2 regions of the Brevibacterium sp. CFH 10365 genome follow, and region 2 is predicted to be linked to the other one. Evidence: predicted binding sites of a transcription regulator. Region 2 holds the regulator's gene; the other holds the start of a gene.
The links. The regulator LexA, encoded in region 2, represses DNA repair genes until DNA is damaged. The targets are predictions, from matches to a motif close to TCGAACANNTGTTCGA.
Positions count from the first base shown of each region.

Region 1 (7,600 bases), on a different contig from region 2:
GGCGTCGGCGAGGATCTTCACCACGGCCACGCCGGCGGCTCCGGCCCCGGAGACGACGACGCGGACGGACTCGAACGACTTCTTCACCACGCGCAGCGCATTCGTCAGCGCCGCGAGGACGACGACGGCGGTGCCGTGCTGGTCATCGTGCATGACGGGGATGTCGAGGGCTTCCTTGACGCGGTCCTCGATCTCGAAGCAGCGCGGAGCGGAGATGTCCTCGAGGTTGATCGCGCCGAAGGTCGGGGCCATCCGGACGATGGTCTCGACGATCTCGTCGGTGTCATTGGTGTCGAGGACGATCGGGATCGCATTGAGTCCCGAGAAGCTCTTGAACAAGGCGCACTTGCCCTCCATCACCGGCAGCGAGGCCTTCGCTCCGATATCGCCGAGGCCGAGCACGGCCGAGCCGTCGGAGATGACCGCGACGAGGCGGCCCGTCCAGGTATGGGTGCGTGCCAGCTGCGGTTCGTCCTTGATCGCGGTGCACACCTTGGCCACGCCCGGCGTGTAGGCGATCGACAGGTCGCGCTGAGTGGCGAGCGGGCTGGTCAGCTCGGCGGAGAGTTTGCCGCCTTCGTGGGCGGCGAAGATCTCCTGATCGGTGATGGGAGTCGGCGCGTTCTGGCCGGAAGCGGTCGAGTTTTCGGCGGTGGTCGTCATGTTTGATCCTCGTGGTTGATGCGGCGACAGGGCGTATTCGCTGTCGTCGACAGTGATCGTCTGGACGTCGGCCGTCGGAGGCGCGGCTTCGGCGGCATTCGCATGGGTTTCCATGAGCCCGGTTGCACTCGCATGGCCCGTATGGGTTCGCAAGAGCCCGGCTGCACTTGTATGAGCCCGTATGGGTTCGCCGAGGCGGTCCTGACGAAGAACTGGTCACCAGTGAAGGATGATGCGGTGACGTCTGCGCGCCCTGTGGTGCAGACCCTAGGTGAAGGGCGCCGCAGGTGCGCGCTGTGCGGATACGGCTCGCATAAGGGCGAGTGTCGACCTCATGGGTCGCATCCGGCAACCCGATCAGCATAACCGATGACGTGACTCGATTCACTCGAAAATCCACCCCTCGCCGAGGTTGCCCGGCGTTTCGGTGGCATGTTCTCCGGACCTTTGGAACCGCGGAAGGCGGGCGCAGCTCCCTTGGCGTTCTCGTGTCTGACTGGGTTCTCATCTCAGCTTATGCCCTGGCGTCACCTCGGATTCTTGTGCCAGCTCGGGCTCGCGTGTCAGCTCGGGTTCTCGTGCCAGCTCGGTCACCCGTGCCAGCTCGGGCTCTCGTGTCAGCTCGGGCCAGCCCGGATTCTCGTGTCAGTGCCGAATGCGACGATTGTTGCACAACGAAATCAGACACGATCAGCTATCGAGAATTATTCGAACTATTTTTCTGTTTTCTATTGTATATGGCACTTTGATTGATTATCATAGTGTTACAGGCTTTTCAAATCAGCTCCACTTCCCCGACAACGAAGTCCGAGGCAGGTGAAAACGCAATGAAGGGCACGACCGACCGTTCCACCCCGGCGCACGCCGAGGCACCCGAGACGACACCGTCGTCTCCGCGGCTGACCATCCGCTTCGAATCGAGCATGTCTCGCTTCGCTGAGGAGTCCGCCGCCGCAGATCGCGCCTATCTCTCCGCCTTCGAATCGTTGTCTGCAGTGGTGCTCGAACAGGTCTTCATCGGCCTCGATTTCCCCATCCCCGAGGGCTCCGAGCCGTTCCGCTGCGAGACGATCGCCGGAACTTTCGAGCGCCGCGACAAGGAATCCAGACACGCAGCAGCAGCAGCCGATTCGCAGGCCGTCGGCGAGAAGTCTGGTGCCGAGCCCAGTGAATCGGCCGTGGACGCCCCGTCTAGCGCCGAGGCCGCGACGGACCCGGCCGTGTTCTATGACGAAGACTTTGCTCGTGAGCAGAAGAAGGCCTCGGATGCCGCGCGGAACCTGTTGCCGGAGTTCCCCGAGCTCGACTCGGGCATCTGCTTCTCGAAGTGGGTCTATGACAACGTGGACTCCGATGACCTCGTCGAGATCTCGACGGTGCTGGGAACCAATTCGGGACGCACCTACCGCCAGCTGTCGAGCGCGATGACGATCCTCTACGGACTCCCCCGGTTCACCGACCGTGTCCGTGCCGGCGAGTTCACGCGCGCTCATGTCGATGTCGCTGCTCAGCAGTGCCAGAACGTTGCATTCGAGTTCCTGCCGCGGATCGATGCCTTCCTGGCCACCAAGAAGGCCGATGTCACCTGTGACTCCCTGCGCAGGGCTCTGACGAAGATGATCGCCCTGCTCGTGCCTCCGACCGATGCGACAGAGATCGCCACGAAGCGCCGCCGCATCGACGTCGAGGGCTATAAGGACGGCTCCGCGTGCCTCACCGTCAGCGGTCCGTCCGCCGAGATCTTCTCCTGCTACAACCGGATCCAGGCAATGGCCCTGGCGATTAATGGGAAGAACAAGTCTGCGTTCAATCTGCCCGCAGGAGTCGAGCTCAACGACGACCGCTCCATTTCCCAGCTCGAATACGACCTGTTCGTCCGTCCGGTTCCCGAGCTGAGCGTCAAGGTCGTCGCAGTCGATTCGGTCACCGGTATCCAGACCGCCAAAGAGGCACCGATGCTCGGTGCCGACGGAGAGCTCATTCCGGGCCTGGACGCCGAAGACGGCCTCGCTGACTATGCCAAGCGAGTCGCCGCGCAGTCGCCCGACGCCGACAGCGCGATCGCCGGCGACGTGTCGGGCGATCAATCCATCGGGTCCGCTTTCGCCCCGGCCCCCAAGGATGGCGATCAGGCCGACCATGGCCCCGTCGAGTACTCGATCAAACTGCGCATGCCCACCAGCCAGTCGTGGCTGGCGAACCAGGCCGCCACGGTCGTGACGGTTCCGTTCCTCACCCTCACCGGCGACTCGGACCTGCCCGGCACTTTCGCTGACGGCTCGCCGGTCCCCGCCGAGGTAGCTCGCACGATCGCCGGCCGGTCGAAGTCCATCCAGCGGATCCTCACCGATCCCGCCACCGGCACTCCCATCGATGCGAAGGCCACGACTTATACAGTCCCGAGGGACCTCCGCAAGACCCTGATCGAGCAGTGGACGGTGTGCACTGTCCCCGGCTGCTCGCGCAGGGCTGAGAAGTCGGAGATGGACCATGTCAATCCGTTCTTCCACCTCGTGCCGCTCAAGGGCGGACTCACCCGATTCGGGAACATTCACCCACTGTGCCGACTGCACCATGCGCTCAAGACTGCCGGTCGGTATAGGGTCACTATGCCCAAATCCGGCGTAATCGACTACGAATTCAGGCACGGGATCTCGACCACTGTGTCGGCTCCCGAGCAGCCGATCAATGTTGCCCAGGTCCTCGACTTCGCCGCCTTGGCACACTTGGGTCTCGAGCGGTGGACTCTGCCCGTATCGATGATCCCCACTGTTCCGACGGTGCTTGAGCTCATGCCCGGCGAGTCGACAATTCGCGAGCGTGACGAGAAGAAGCGCCTACGCGAGGAGCGCGATGCCAAGCAGCGTCGCTTGTCGGAGGCATTCAATGACCAGCGTGCCGCACGACAGCGGCTGAGGCTCGAGCGGTGCCTCGACTGGGAGAACTCTGTCTTCCAGCCCTGTCTCCCTGCCGGCTCCGACACTGCCGCGGTGAAGCAGCTGACGGGGAACGCGAGGTATGCCCAAGTAGTCAAATGGGCGCGTCTTGCCAAGCTCGACATCGACGATATCGACTTCGACCCGAACGAGCCCGACAAGCCCAGCGCCCGTACCAACGCTGGCTCGAGCATCACCGGCTCCGAGGGCAATACGCAGTCTGAGGACACCGCGATGCGCAAGGATGCGGGAACCGCAGATCCTTGGGACCACCGCTTCGTCTCCAAGACAGTGAACTGGGACCACGACCTCGAGGTCGATCCCCCACCGTTCTGATGACGCGCCACGGAGCCTGCGGCATCGCTCCCAGCTCGGACGCCGACGCCGACAGCGCTGGCGGCAGACCTCTCAGCGCCGAAACCACGGATCGCGTTTCGTCGGTCGGGCCGACGTCTACCGCAGTGGGTTGGTCGTCGTCCACCGCACCGGCCCGTCCGTCGCCAATCGCATTGGGCCGTCCGTCGCCAATCGCAATGGGGCGTCCGTCGACTATCGCAGGGGCCCGGGCCCTCCTCCCCTACTGCAGCGGGCGCCGTTCGTCCACTGCGTCGACTTCAGTCGTGAGGTCGCGACCACGGGTTTCGGGTGCGAAGAGTGCGCCGAGCAGGCCACAGCCGGCGAAGAGGATGAGAACGATCGCGACGGGCCACCACGAGTCGGTGATCACGGCGACGAGCGATGCCGCGATCACCGGTGCCAGGCCGCCGGAGACGACCGACCCGACTTCCTTGATCGTGGTCATGAACGTATACCGGTGCTTCGATCCGAACAGTTCGACCAGCCAGCTCGACTCAACGCCGTAGAGGTTCGGCAGAGGGCCGCCCACGAAGACCGCGAAGACAGCGGCGATGACGATCGGATTGCCGGTCTCGATGAGCAGCATGGCCGGAATCGCGAAGAGGATCTGGAAGAGAGTGAATCCCAGGAACACCGGTCGCCTGCCCACCTTGTCGCTGAGCCTGCCGAAATACGGCACGGTCGCGAAGCCGATGACGGTTCCGATCATGATGCCGGTCGTGACCACCGCGGAATCAAGGCCGGTCGTAGTCACGACCCATCCGACCATGAAGCCTTTGACCAGGTAGACCGCAGAGTTCTCGCCCATGCGGATACCCAGGGCGAGCAGGAACGACTTCGTCGACCGGCGCGCCTCGACGAGGATGCTCGGCTGCTCCACCTTGTGCGCAGCGGCCTCCGCGCGGCGTTCCTTGGCTTCCTCGAACACCGGGGATTCCTTGACCTTCGTGCGAATCGCCAGTGCCACGAATGTGGTGACGATGCTGAGCAGGAAGGGCACCCTCCAGCCCCAGCTGAGGAAGGCTTCGTCCGGCAGCAGGGTGAGCAGGGTCCACAGAACTGTGGCCAGGAAGATTCCGCTGTTGGTCCCCATCGCCACGATCGCTCCGAAGAGCCCACGGCGACGCACAGGCGACGATTCGACCAAGAGCACCGAGGCTCCGGCCAATTCGGCTCCGGCTCCGAACCCCTGCACGAGTCGGAGGACGACAAGCAGCGCAGGTGCCCAGATGCCGATCTGCGCATAAGTCGGCAGAAGCCCGATGCCCATGGTCGCGATGCCCATCATCGACAGGGTGACGATGAGGACGATCCGACGTCCGTGCTTGTCACCGACTCGGCCGAAGACGTACCCGCCGATCGGGCGGACGACGAACCCGGATCCATAGACACCGAGGCTGGAGATCAGCGCGACCGCAGGAGTCTCATTGGGGAAGAAGAGCGGCCCGAAGACCAAGGCTGAGGCAAGCGTGTAGAGGGTGAAGTCCATGTACTCGAGCGAACTGCCGAGCCACGATGACCATGCGGCACGGCGCAGCTCGGGACGAGTCACATTCGGGTCAGGAGGGGATGCAGCCTGGGTGCTTGTCTTCATTGACATGATTTCAACTTTCTTCGGTTCGAATTCTCGCGTGCTCGGTAGGAAGCCTCAGCTGTCGGCTGCTGCCCACAGCTGCCCACGGACATGGATGGGCGAGTGAGGGCTCCGGTTCAGCGCAGGTAGATGCGGGTGGGATCGAGCGTCTCTCGCAGCAGTGCCAGCTCACCCGGAGTCGGCGGCTGCGTCGTCTCGAGGTCGGGCGAGACCTGCAGGTTCCACCCGGTCTGGCGCACCACCTCGGCGGGGTCGACACCCGGGTGAACGGCCGTGAGCGTGAGCTCTTCATCCCGGGCGAAGCGCGTCATGATTCCCAGGTCGGTGATCACATGGGTCACGCCTGCGCCCGTCGGCATAGACCCGACCTCCGCCTCGGCGGCCTTCTTCGGCCCCGGGGAGGTGACGAAGTCCAAGGATTCGACGAAGGTGCGCGGGGTGTGTCGACGCATGACGAGGAAGATCTCGGCTGCGCCCGCCATGGCCTCGATGGCTCCTCCTGAGCCCGGAAGCCGGCTGTCGGGGTGCTCCCAGTCCTCACCGATGAGGGTGGAGTTGAGGTTCCCGTACTTGTCGACCTGCGCGGCGCCGAGGAATCCGACATCGATGCGCTGGCCCTGCAGAACATAGTTGAACAGGTGCGTCATCGGCATCACCGAGGCGGCTCCCGGCACGAGGATCGAGTCCGAGATGCTGCGCGGCATGACCGGCGGTCTGGCTCCGGTGACTCCCGATTCGTAGACGATCTCGACGTCCGGCGCAACGGTGTGCTGGGCCAGGGAGACGGCCAGCGTGGGCAGGCCGTGTCCGGCGAAGACCACGTTGCGTCCGGCCAGCGCCCGCGCCGAATGGACCGTGAGAAGTTCGCTGCTGGTGACCTCGTCGCCGGTGGTCTCGTCATGGGTGACCTCGCTGCTGGTGGCGTCGCTGACCTCGTCGCGGGTCTGAGTCTCAGTCGTGTCGTGAGCACTCAGTGTCATGCTCGGCCTCCGTAGTTCACAGGTGTCGAATAGGCGTCGTGGATGGCCATCCGCTCGAAGTGGTCAGATCCGAGGGTGGCAAGGAACTCGTCGTGGTCGCTCGAGTCGCGGATGTTGGTCTCGAGCCAGTTCTGAACCGCCGCAGCGTCGCGGGCGAGCACCGACCACTGTCTCGAGAACTCGTCGTCGCGGTCGTAATAGCCCTGGACCGAGTGAGGATGCGAGCCCCGGGGGACGGCGACCACGGCATCGACGACGTGCGCGGGAACGATCGTGCGGTTCGGATCGGAGCGGATGACAGCCTCGTCGACGATCTCTTCGACGGTGACGATGAGACGGCGACCGGCGAACGCGGCCTCGGTTTGGATCCCGAGCATCCCCCAGGCCTGCACGTTTCCGTGTAGGTCTGCGCGTTGGGCGTGGATGATCGTGAGGTCGGGATTGAGTGCGGGCACGACGTGGATGTCCGGTCCGCCGTAGGGGTCGGGCACGGATCTGATCCGTGGGTTCTTCGCCGCCAGGTCGCTGCCTCGGTAGGAGGCGATGGGCTGGAACGGGAGCTTCGCGGCACCGGCCTGGTAGCGAGCGACCATTCCGCCGTGACTGTATTCGTCGAACCACAGCGGTTCCGGGTCCGACATCTCGATGCGCCGCCGCAGCTCGTGGAGGGAACCGGCCGAACTGTTGGCGATGAACGAGGAGATGAGGCCCTTCAGGCAGTTCGCTCCGAGCAGCTGGTCGACGATGACATCACAGGACATGCGGGCGAGGACCAGATCTGTGAAGCCCTGCCGGATGATCTCGTGCGCGGCGGCGACCGGCACGATATGACCGAATCCCTCCAGCGCGACTGTGTCTCCATCGCTCAGATAGGTGCTGATCGCTCGGGGAAGACTCATCGTCTTGTCCATCGCGTTCCTCCTCGAACTTCGAATGACTGTGACCTCAGTCATCCTTCCAAAGTCATTGATACCCGTCCAATACTTATAATGGAGCTGATTGATGCACACTCTGCACGAATATCTCCCGGTCCTCTTTGAAGGGACGGCCGCATTTCACGATTGGGACAC
Region 1 covers NZ_VIGO01000012.1:6,367-13,966, reverse strand. Annotated here, with positions in the region: gene FHG09_RS18405 (NADP-dependent malic enzyme) at 1-663, opposite strand, end outside; gene FHG09_RS18400 (HNH endonuclease signature motif containing protein) at 1,491-3,935, shown strand; gene FHG09_RS18395 (MFS transporter) at 4,177-5,556, opposite strand; gene FHG09_RS18390 (CoA-transferase subunit beta) at 5,667-6,530, opposite strand; gene FHG09_RS18385 (CoA transferase subunit A) at 6,527-7,441, opposite strand; gene FHG09_RS18380 (LysR substrate-binding domain-containing protein) at 7,533-7,600, shown strand, end outside.
Region 1: the regulator LexA is predicted to act here: its motif matches at 1,372-1,387, upstream of FHG09_RS18400 (HNH endonuclease signature motif containing protein).

Region 2 (7,600 bases):
TTCCGCACGCCAGATCATCAACGACATCGGCGGCAAGACCGAGGACGCCGATGCCGGTCGGCAGATGGCCAAGGCCCGCTGTCAGGAGATCTTCGAACTCGCCGAGCGCTTCTGCGACCCGGGCAAGAACGATGTCATCTGGCTCTCGCGCTCGACCTTCAGGGAGAAGGAGACGACGAACCTCGTCGTCGCTCCCCTGAGTGTTGCCGGCACCATGCGCAACGGCATCTTCGAAGAATCCACGGTCGTGGCCACCTCGGCGACCCTGTCCCTGGGCGGGAACTTCGACGCGGTCGCAGCTTCGTTGGGGCTCTTCGGCCCCGATGCCCCGAAGTGGGACAGCCTCGATGTCGGATCGCCCTTCGACTATGGGAAGCAGGGCATCCTCTACGTCGCCTCCCACCTGCCCAAGCCCGGACGCAGCGGGCTGAGCGAGGAGGCGCTGACGGAGCTCGAGGAACTCGTCGAGGCGTCGAACGGCGGAGCGCTGGGACTGTTCTCCTCCCGCGCTGCGGCGAACGCGGCGGCCGAACACCTGCGGAAGAAACTCGATCTCCCGATCCTGCTGCAAGGTGATGACGGACTGCCCGCGCTGGTCTCCCAGTTCACCGCCGATGATCAGACCTGCCTATTCGGGACCATGTCGCTGTGGCAGGGAGTCGACGTCCCGGGACGCACGAACCGCCTGGTCATCATCGACCGTCTGCCGTTCCCACGCCCCGACGATCCGCTCATGCAGGCTCGAGCACGCGATGCCGACCAGCGCGGAGTCAACGGGTTCATGGCCGTGTCGGCCACCCACGCTGCATTGCGTCTGGCTCAGGGAGCCGGCCGACTCATCCGTTCCACTGGTGACAGGGGGGTGGTCGCCGTGCTCGACTCGCGGCTGCGCTCGGCCCGGTACGCCGGTTTCCTGGTCAACTCGATGCCGAGGATGTGGCCGACGACGAACTCCGGTCTCGTGCGCAAGAGCCTGGCACGGCTGGCCGAGACCGACGAAGGATGACACAAAGGCCCGCGACCGAATCGGTCGCGGGCCTTTGCATTTCGGCAGCGGAGAGCCGACAGAGGGTCAGAGGCGGCGGACGACTGCGACGACGAGGCCCATGATCTGCGCGTAGGTGCCGTCGATGGGCTCGTAGTTCTCGTTCTGCGGCATCAGCCACTGCTGACCGGCCTTGCGCTTGAGCGTCTTCACCGTGGCCTCGCCGTCGAGCAGTGCTGCGACGATCTGACCGTTGTCAGCGGTGTGCTGCTTGCGCACGACCACCCAGTCGTCGTGGCAGATGGCGGCTTCGATCATCGAATCGCCGACGACCTTGAGCAGGAACATGTCACCGGAGCCGACCACCTGGGTCGGCAGCGAGAAGACATCGTCGACTTCCTGTTCGGCCAGGATCGGTCCACCGGCGGCGATGCGGCCGACGACCGGAACCTGGACCGTGTTGTTGGACAGCTCCTCGTACTTCGCGCGCTCGGCCTCTTCCTCTTCGAACGGATTGACCACTTCGATGGCACGCGGGCGCTTCGGGTCGCGACGGACATAGCCGAGGCGCTCGAGCTGGGAGAGCTGGTGGGCGACGCTCGAGAGGGAAGCCAGTCCTGCGGCCCTGCCGATCTCGCGCATGCTCGGCGGGTAGCCGTTGGTGACGACCGCGCGTTCGATGGTTTCGAGCACGAGACGCTGACGAGGAGTCAGGCGGAAATCGCCCTCACCGGTCGATCCCTCGGGGATCTGGACCACGTCGTCGTCATCGCTGCGAGCGGCAGCGATCTCGCTGGCAACATCTTCGTTGCGAGGCCTGCCTCTGCCTCGTTTGTTCTGAACCATTGCTCGTTCCCCTTCGTTCTATTCCCTGCCGCTGAACGCCGTGATCTCCGCTTCGGAGATTCTCGTGTCAGTGCCGACTGAGATGGTTCTGACAGATCAATCAACAACGCTGGTTCTCTCTCATTGTCGCATAGATGTTCGAGTCGGACTGGACATTTGTTCGATTGGCATGTTGAATAGAACAGACGTTCTACCGATTACTGGTGGAATCGTACGAATGAAAGAGGTAATGCGATGTCTGCACAGAACACCGAGCTGCGCCTGACCACTCGTGGACGCCAGGCTGTGCGCCTTCTCCGGACCCTGCTCGTCGCTCTCGTCGTCATCGGCGGAGCGCTCCTCCTCGCCACCCAGTCGTTCTCTGCCGCTGCTGTCGCCGAATCGGAGACGGAGAGCGTCGGCATCGATGCCGACGCCGTTGTCGTCGGTGAAGGCGAATCGCTGTGGACCGTGGCTTCGAATCTCGGCCTCGACCGCGACACCCGCGATGTCGTGGCTGATATCGCCGAGATCAATCACCTGGACACCCCGACCGTCCACCCCGGCCAGACCCTCGACGTCCCCGTCCGCTGAGGGCCGGCCGGATCCGGCCGCCTCGGCGAGTCTCGTGGCCCGACCCGCCGCCCGGGCGGCGTGGGCCTCTCGGTAGAATGATCGCCGTGGGAAACATCGAATCTCTGCCAGTGCGGTCCGACCTCGTCGGCCTCAAGCCCTACGGGGCTCCGCACCTCAATGTGCCGGTCCAGCTCAACGTCAACGAGAACGCCTATCCGCTTCCGGACGTCGTCGCCGACAGCATGCGCGCCGCCGTCGATGATCACTTCTCCGGACTCAACCGGTATCCCGACCGCGAATTCACCGCTCTGCGCGAACACCTCGTGACCTACCTGGACGGAGTGAACGAACGCGCCGGAGACACCGTCGAACTCGACCCCTCCATGATCTGGGCAGCCAATGGTTCGAACGAAGTGCTCAGCCATATCGTGCAGGCCTTCGGCGGGCCCGGGCGGACCGTCCTCGGGTTCACCCCCTCCTATTCGATGCACCCGCTCATCACCACGGGCACCGGAGCCGAATGGCAGCACGTCGAACGCAAGGACGACTTCACTCTCGATGCCGACACGGTCGCCGCCGAGGTGGCCCGTGCGAATCCGGACATCGTCTTCCTCTGCACTCCGAACAACCCGACCGGCACCTCGATCGGACTCGACGTCATCGAGGCCGCCTACGACAACTGTTCGGGAATCGTCATCGTCGACGAGGCATACGCGGAGTTCTCCCGCCCTGCCAAGTCCTCGGCGATGACTCTGCTGGACGGTCGGCCCCGCCTCGTCGTCTCCCGCACCATGAGCAAGGCCTTCGCCTGCGCCGGACTGCGGCTGGGCTACGCCATCGCCGCCCCCGAGCTCATCGACGTCCTCCGCCTCGTCCGCCTGCCCTACCACCTGTCCGAGGTCACCCAGGTCCTCGCCTGCACCGCACTCGAACACGCTGAGCTGCTGCTGGGCAACGTCGACCGGCTCATCGACTCACGCAACCGGATGGCAAGCCACCTCGCAGAGGCCGGGTTCACCGTCCACGACAGCGATTCGAACTTCCTCCTCTTCGGCAACATCTCCTCACCGGCCGATCTGTGGCAGAAGCTGCTCGATCGTGGAGTCCTCATCCGCGATATCGGCATCACCGGCCACGCCCGCGTCAACGCCGGCACCGAGGAGGAGACCGCAGCGTTCCTGACCGCCATCGACGAGATCCTCGCCGAATCCCCGGACACCCTCGGGGAACGTCCGCAGGCTCCAACCCAGTCAACCCCGTCATCCGCCGCCCCGACGAAAGGCACTCCATGAGGCAGGCCCAGAACTCGCGCACCACCTCCGAGTCCACGGTGTCCGTGGCCGTCAACCTTGACGGCACCGGCGCCTCGACCATCTCGACGAGCGTGCCGTTCTTCGACCATATGCTCACGGCCCTGTCGAAGCACTCGATGATCGACCTCGACATCACCGCCACCGGCGACACCCACATCGACGTCCACCACACCGTCGAAGACACCTCCATCGTGCTCGGCCAGACCCTGCGCGAAGCACTCGGCGACAAGGTCGGCATCCGCCGCTACGGATTCGCCGCCGTGCCGCTGGACGAAGCATTGGCGCAGTGTGTCGTCGACGTCTCCGGTCGTCCCTACTTCGTCCACGAAGGCGAACCCGAAGGCCAGCAGTACCACCTCATCGGCGGTCACTTCACCGGTTCGATGACCTCCCACTCGCTGGAATCCATCGCCTTCAACGGCGGACTCACCGTCCACCTCGACCTCATCCGCGGCCGCGATCCGCACCACATCGTCGAAGCCGAGTTCAAGGCCTTCGCCCGGGCGCTGCGCGAAGCCGTCGAGACCGATCCTCGAAGCAACTCCGTTCCCAGCACCAAGGGAGTCCTGTGAGCACGACCGTCATCGTGACCCCATTCGGGGTCGCCCAGCAGCTGGCCGCCGCCTGCGTGCTGTCGAACATCTCCGGCACCATCGTGCCGATCGGCGAATTCAGCGGAATCGTCCTCGCCGACACCGATGTCAAAGCCGGCAACGAGGCGGCCGCGGCGATCTCGAAGCTCGCCGGCAAACATGAGGTCCTCCTCCTCGTGCGCAGCGAAGAGCAGATCGACGCCGGCCACTACCGCCACGGCAGTCGCGAATCCGACGTGCCGGCCGGACTGGCGCTGAAGAACCTGCCCGATGTGCTCGAAGGGCTGCTGCTCGAGACCGTTGCCGCAGAAGACGTCGAAGGCAGTATCCCGACCTCATCGATGACGAAGCTGCAGGCCAGCGCCGCCACCATGAGCCCGGGCCGGGCCGCCATGGCACGCACGGCACTGCTGTGGATCATCGCCGCAGTCCTCGCCGGACTCGTCACCGCCTTCGGCATCGCCCTGGCCCTGGGCGGGAACACCATCGCCTGGGTCGTCGCCGCCCTCGGCGCCATCGTCCTCGGATTCTCCCTGTGGAGGATCTGGTCGGTGCTGAGCAAGGGCGCGAAGCGATGACGACGGTTGCCGTCCTCGACTACGGAGCCGGCAATGTCCGCTCCGCCGTGCGTGCTGTCGCCGCGGCCGGCGCCGAGGTCACGCTCACGGCCGACCACGATGTCATCAACGACTCCGACGGACTGCTGGTTCCCGGCGTCGGCGCCTTCTCCGCCGTGATGGCCGGACTGGAGAACGTCGGGGGAGTCGAACTCATCCGTGCCCGCCACGAACAGGGCCGACCGCTGCTCGGCATCTGCGTCGGTCTGCAGGTGTTCTTCGCCCGCGGTGAGGAACACCGAGTCAAGACCGAAGGCATCGGCCTGTGGCCCGGTGCCGTCACCGCGCTCGAGGCCCCGGTCATCCCGCATATGGGGTGGTCGAAGGTCACCGCGCCCGCAGACTCGGCCATGTTCGCCGGGATCAGCGACGAACGCTTCTATTTCGTCCATTCCTATGCCGCCGCCGAACCACCGCCGGGCACGATGGTGACGACCTCCCGCCACGGCAGCGAATTCGTCGCCGCCGTCGAAGACGGCACGACCTGGGCCGCGCAGTTCCACCCCGAGAAATCCGCCGAGGCGGGGGCCCGGCTGCTGCGCAACTGGCTCGCCTCGTTCGCGGCCGACAGCAGTCCGGGCAGCGACTCCGGCCGTACCGGCACCAACCCCACAGACGCACTCAGCTCCTGACCGAGCACACCGACTATGGTTGCCCGCAAACCCCGTGGCACCCTGGCAGAAAGGTCACAATGACAGACAGTTCGAACAAGCTGGTCCTCCTCCCCGCCGTCGACGTCGCCGACGGCAAGGCCGTCCGTCTCGTCCAGGGCGAAGCCGGAACCGAAACCGACTACGGTTCACCCATTGACGCCGCCCAGGACTTCGAGAACCGCGGAGCCGAATGGATCCACCTCGTCGACCTCGATGCCGCCTTCGGACGCGGATCGAACTCCGACCTGCTCAACCAGGTCGTCAAGGCAGTGGGGATCAAGGTCGAACTCTCCGGCGGAATCCGTGACACCGAAAGCCTCGAACGGGCACTCGACACCGGAGCCGAGCGCGTCAACATCGGCACCGCCGCCCTCGAGAACCCCGAATGGACCGCCGAGATGATCTCGCGCTTCGGCGACCAGGTCGCCATCGGCCTCGACGTGCGAGGGACCACCCTGGCCGCCCGCGGCTGGACGCAGGACGGCGGCGACCTCTACGAAGTCCTGGCCACCCTCGAATCCACCGGCTGCTGCCGCTACGTCGTCACCGATGTGCGCAAGGACGGCACCCTGCAGGGGCCCAACGTCGAACTGCTCAAGGACCTCGCACAGAAGACCGACTCTCCGATCGTGGCCTCCGGCGGAGTCTCCAGCCTCGATGACCTGCGTGCACTCCGTGAGCTCGTGCCCTTCGGCGTCGACTCGGCGATCGTGGGCAAGGCCCTCTACGCCGGCAAGTTCACTCTGGAAGAAGCCCTCGACGTCGCAGGACGGTGAGCCTGTGAACACGCACTCGCCCGATCCGGACGAACCTCGGTCCACCGCGTCTGCCGACCAGACAGGCGACGCCCCGACGGATTCCGCCGGACAGGCGTGGGCGGGCCGGGACCTCAAACCCAACCCGTTCTCCGGCGACTCCGGGCTGGCCGACCCGGCCCTGCTCGAAGCCATGACCCAGGTCGCTCAGGCACCCCTGGACCCGGCTGCGCACCAGCAGGTCGTCCGGGCCCTGTCCGGGGCCAGGCTCTACGCCCCGATCGTGCCGATGGTCGTCGACCAGGAGGTCGGAGAGAACGGTCTGATGGCCGACAACTCCTCGGAGATGGCGATGGTCCGCCTCCAGGCCGAGGACGGTCGCGAATGCACCCCGGGATTCTCCGGAATCCCACCGCTGACGGCGTGGCATTCGGACGCCCGGCCCGTGCCGATCGAATCCGAACGGCTCGTCCTCGGGGCGATCGAGGCCGAGTCCCAGCTCGTCGTGCTCGACCCCGGTGCCGATTCCTCGTTCCTGCTGCGCCGACCGGCCATGTTCGCGTTCGTGCAGTCCCAGCCCTGGACGCCGTCCTGGGCCGACGCCGAGGTGGCCCATCGTCTGCGTGCCATCGCCGAGCCCTTCCCCTGGCTGGCTCGGCTCGGTGTGAGCCCCGGCAGCAGCTCCGTCCACCTCGGCGGGCCGGAGCTCGGAATCACGCTCGGCGTCGAGTCCGAAGTGCCCCCGGAGGAGGTGCGCCGGTTCCAGGAGACCGTGGCCGGTGACGAAGAGCTCGTCGCGAAGATCGATTCTCTGGCCATCCGCCTCATCGAAGTCTGACTGTTTCGGGCGTGTCAGATCGGCACGGCCCTTATGCTTGTGACCCATGAGCGAAATCCGTGACCTCGGCCACTCGACCACCCCGGACGACACCTACCTCGACGAGATGGCTCGTCAGACCCAGGCTCGGGCCGCGCAGGCCGCCGAGTGGGTCTCCGACTTCACCGGAGCCCCGGACACGAGTCGCTCCGGCATCGCCGCGGGTCTGGACGCCGCGGAGGGCGACCTCACGGAACTGCTCCACACCATCCATGACTTAGCCGAGACCGCCTTCGAAGAGTTCGACTCGGTCGCCGCGATCGCCTCGGTGCTGGAAAGGCACGGGGTCGCCGTCGAGACGGGCCTCTTCGGGGTGAAGACGACTCTGCGGGCGACGACGGGATCCGGACACGGGCGCACGATCGCGATCCTCGCCGAATACGATGCCCTGCCGGAGATCGGGCAC
Region 2 covers NZ_VIGO01000006.1:307,216-314,815, forward strand. Annotated here, with positions in the region: gene FHG09_RS14170 (ATP-dependent DNA helicase) at 1-1,006, shown strand, start outside; gene lexA (transcriptional repressor LexA) at 1,073-1,831, opposite strand; gene FHG09_RS14180 (LysM peptidoglycan-binding domain-containing protein) at 2,066-2,404, shown strand; gene FHG09_RS14185 (histidinol-phosphate transaminase) at 2,491-3,678, shown strand; gene hisB (imidazoleglycerol-phosphate dehydratase HisB) at 3,675-4,271, shown strand; gene FHG09_RS14195 (hypothetical protein) at 4,268-4,870, shown strand; gene hisH (imidazole glycerol phosphate synthase subunit HisH) at 4,867-5,541, shown strand; gene priA (bifunctional 1-(5-phosphoribosyl)-5-((5-phosphoribosylamino)methylideneamino)imidazole-4-carboxamide isomerase/phosphoribosylanthranilate isomerase PriA) at 5,601-6,338, shown strand; gene FHG09_RS14210 (SseB family protein) at 6,343-7,155, shown strand; gene FHG09_RS14215 (amidohydrolase) at 7,202-7,600, shown strand, end outside.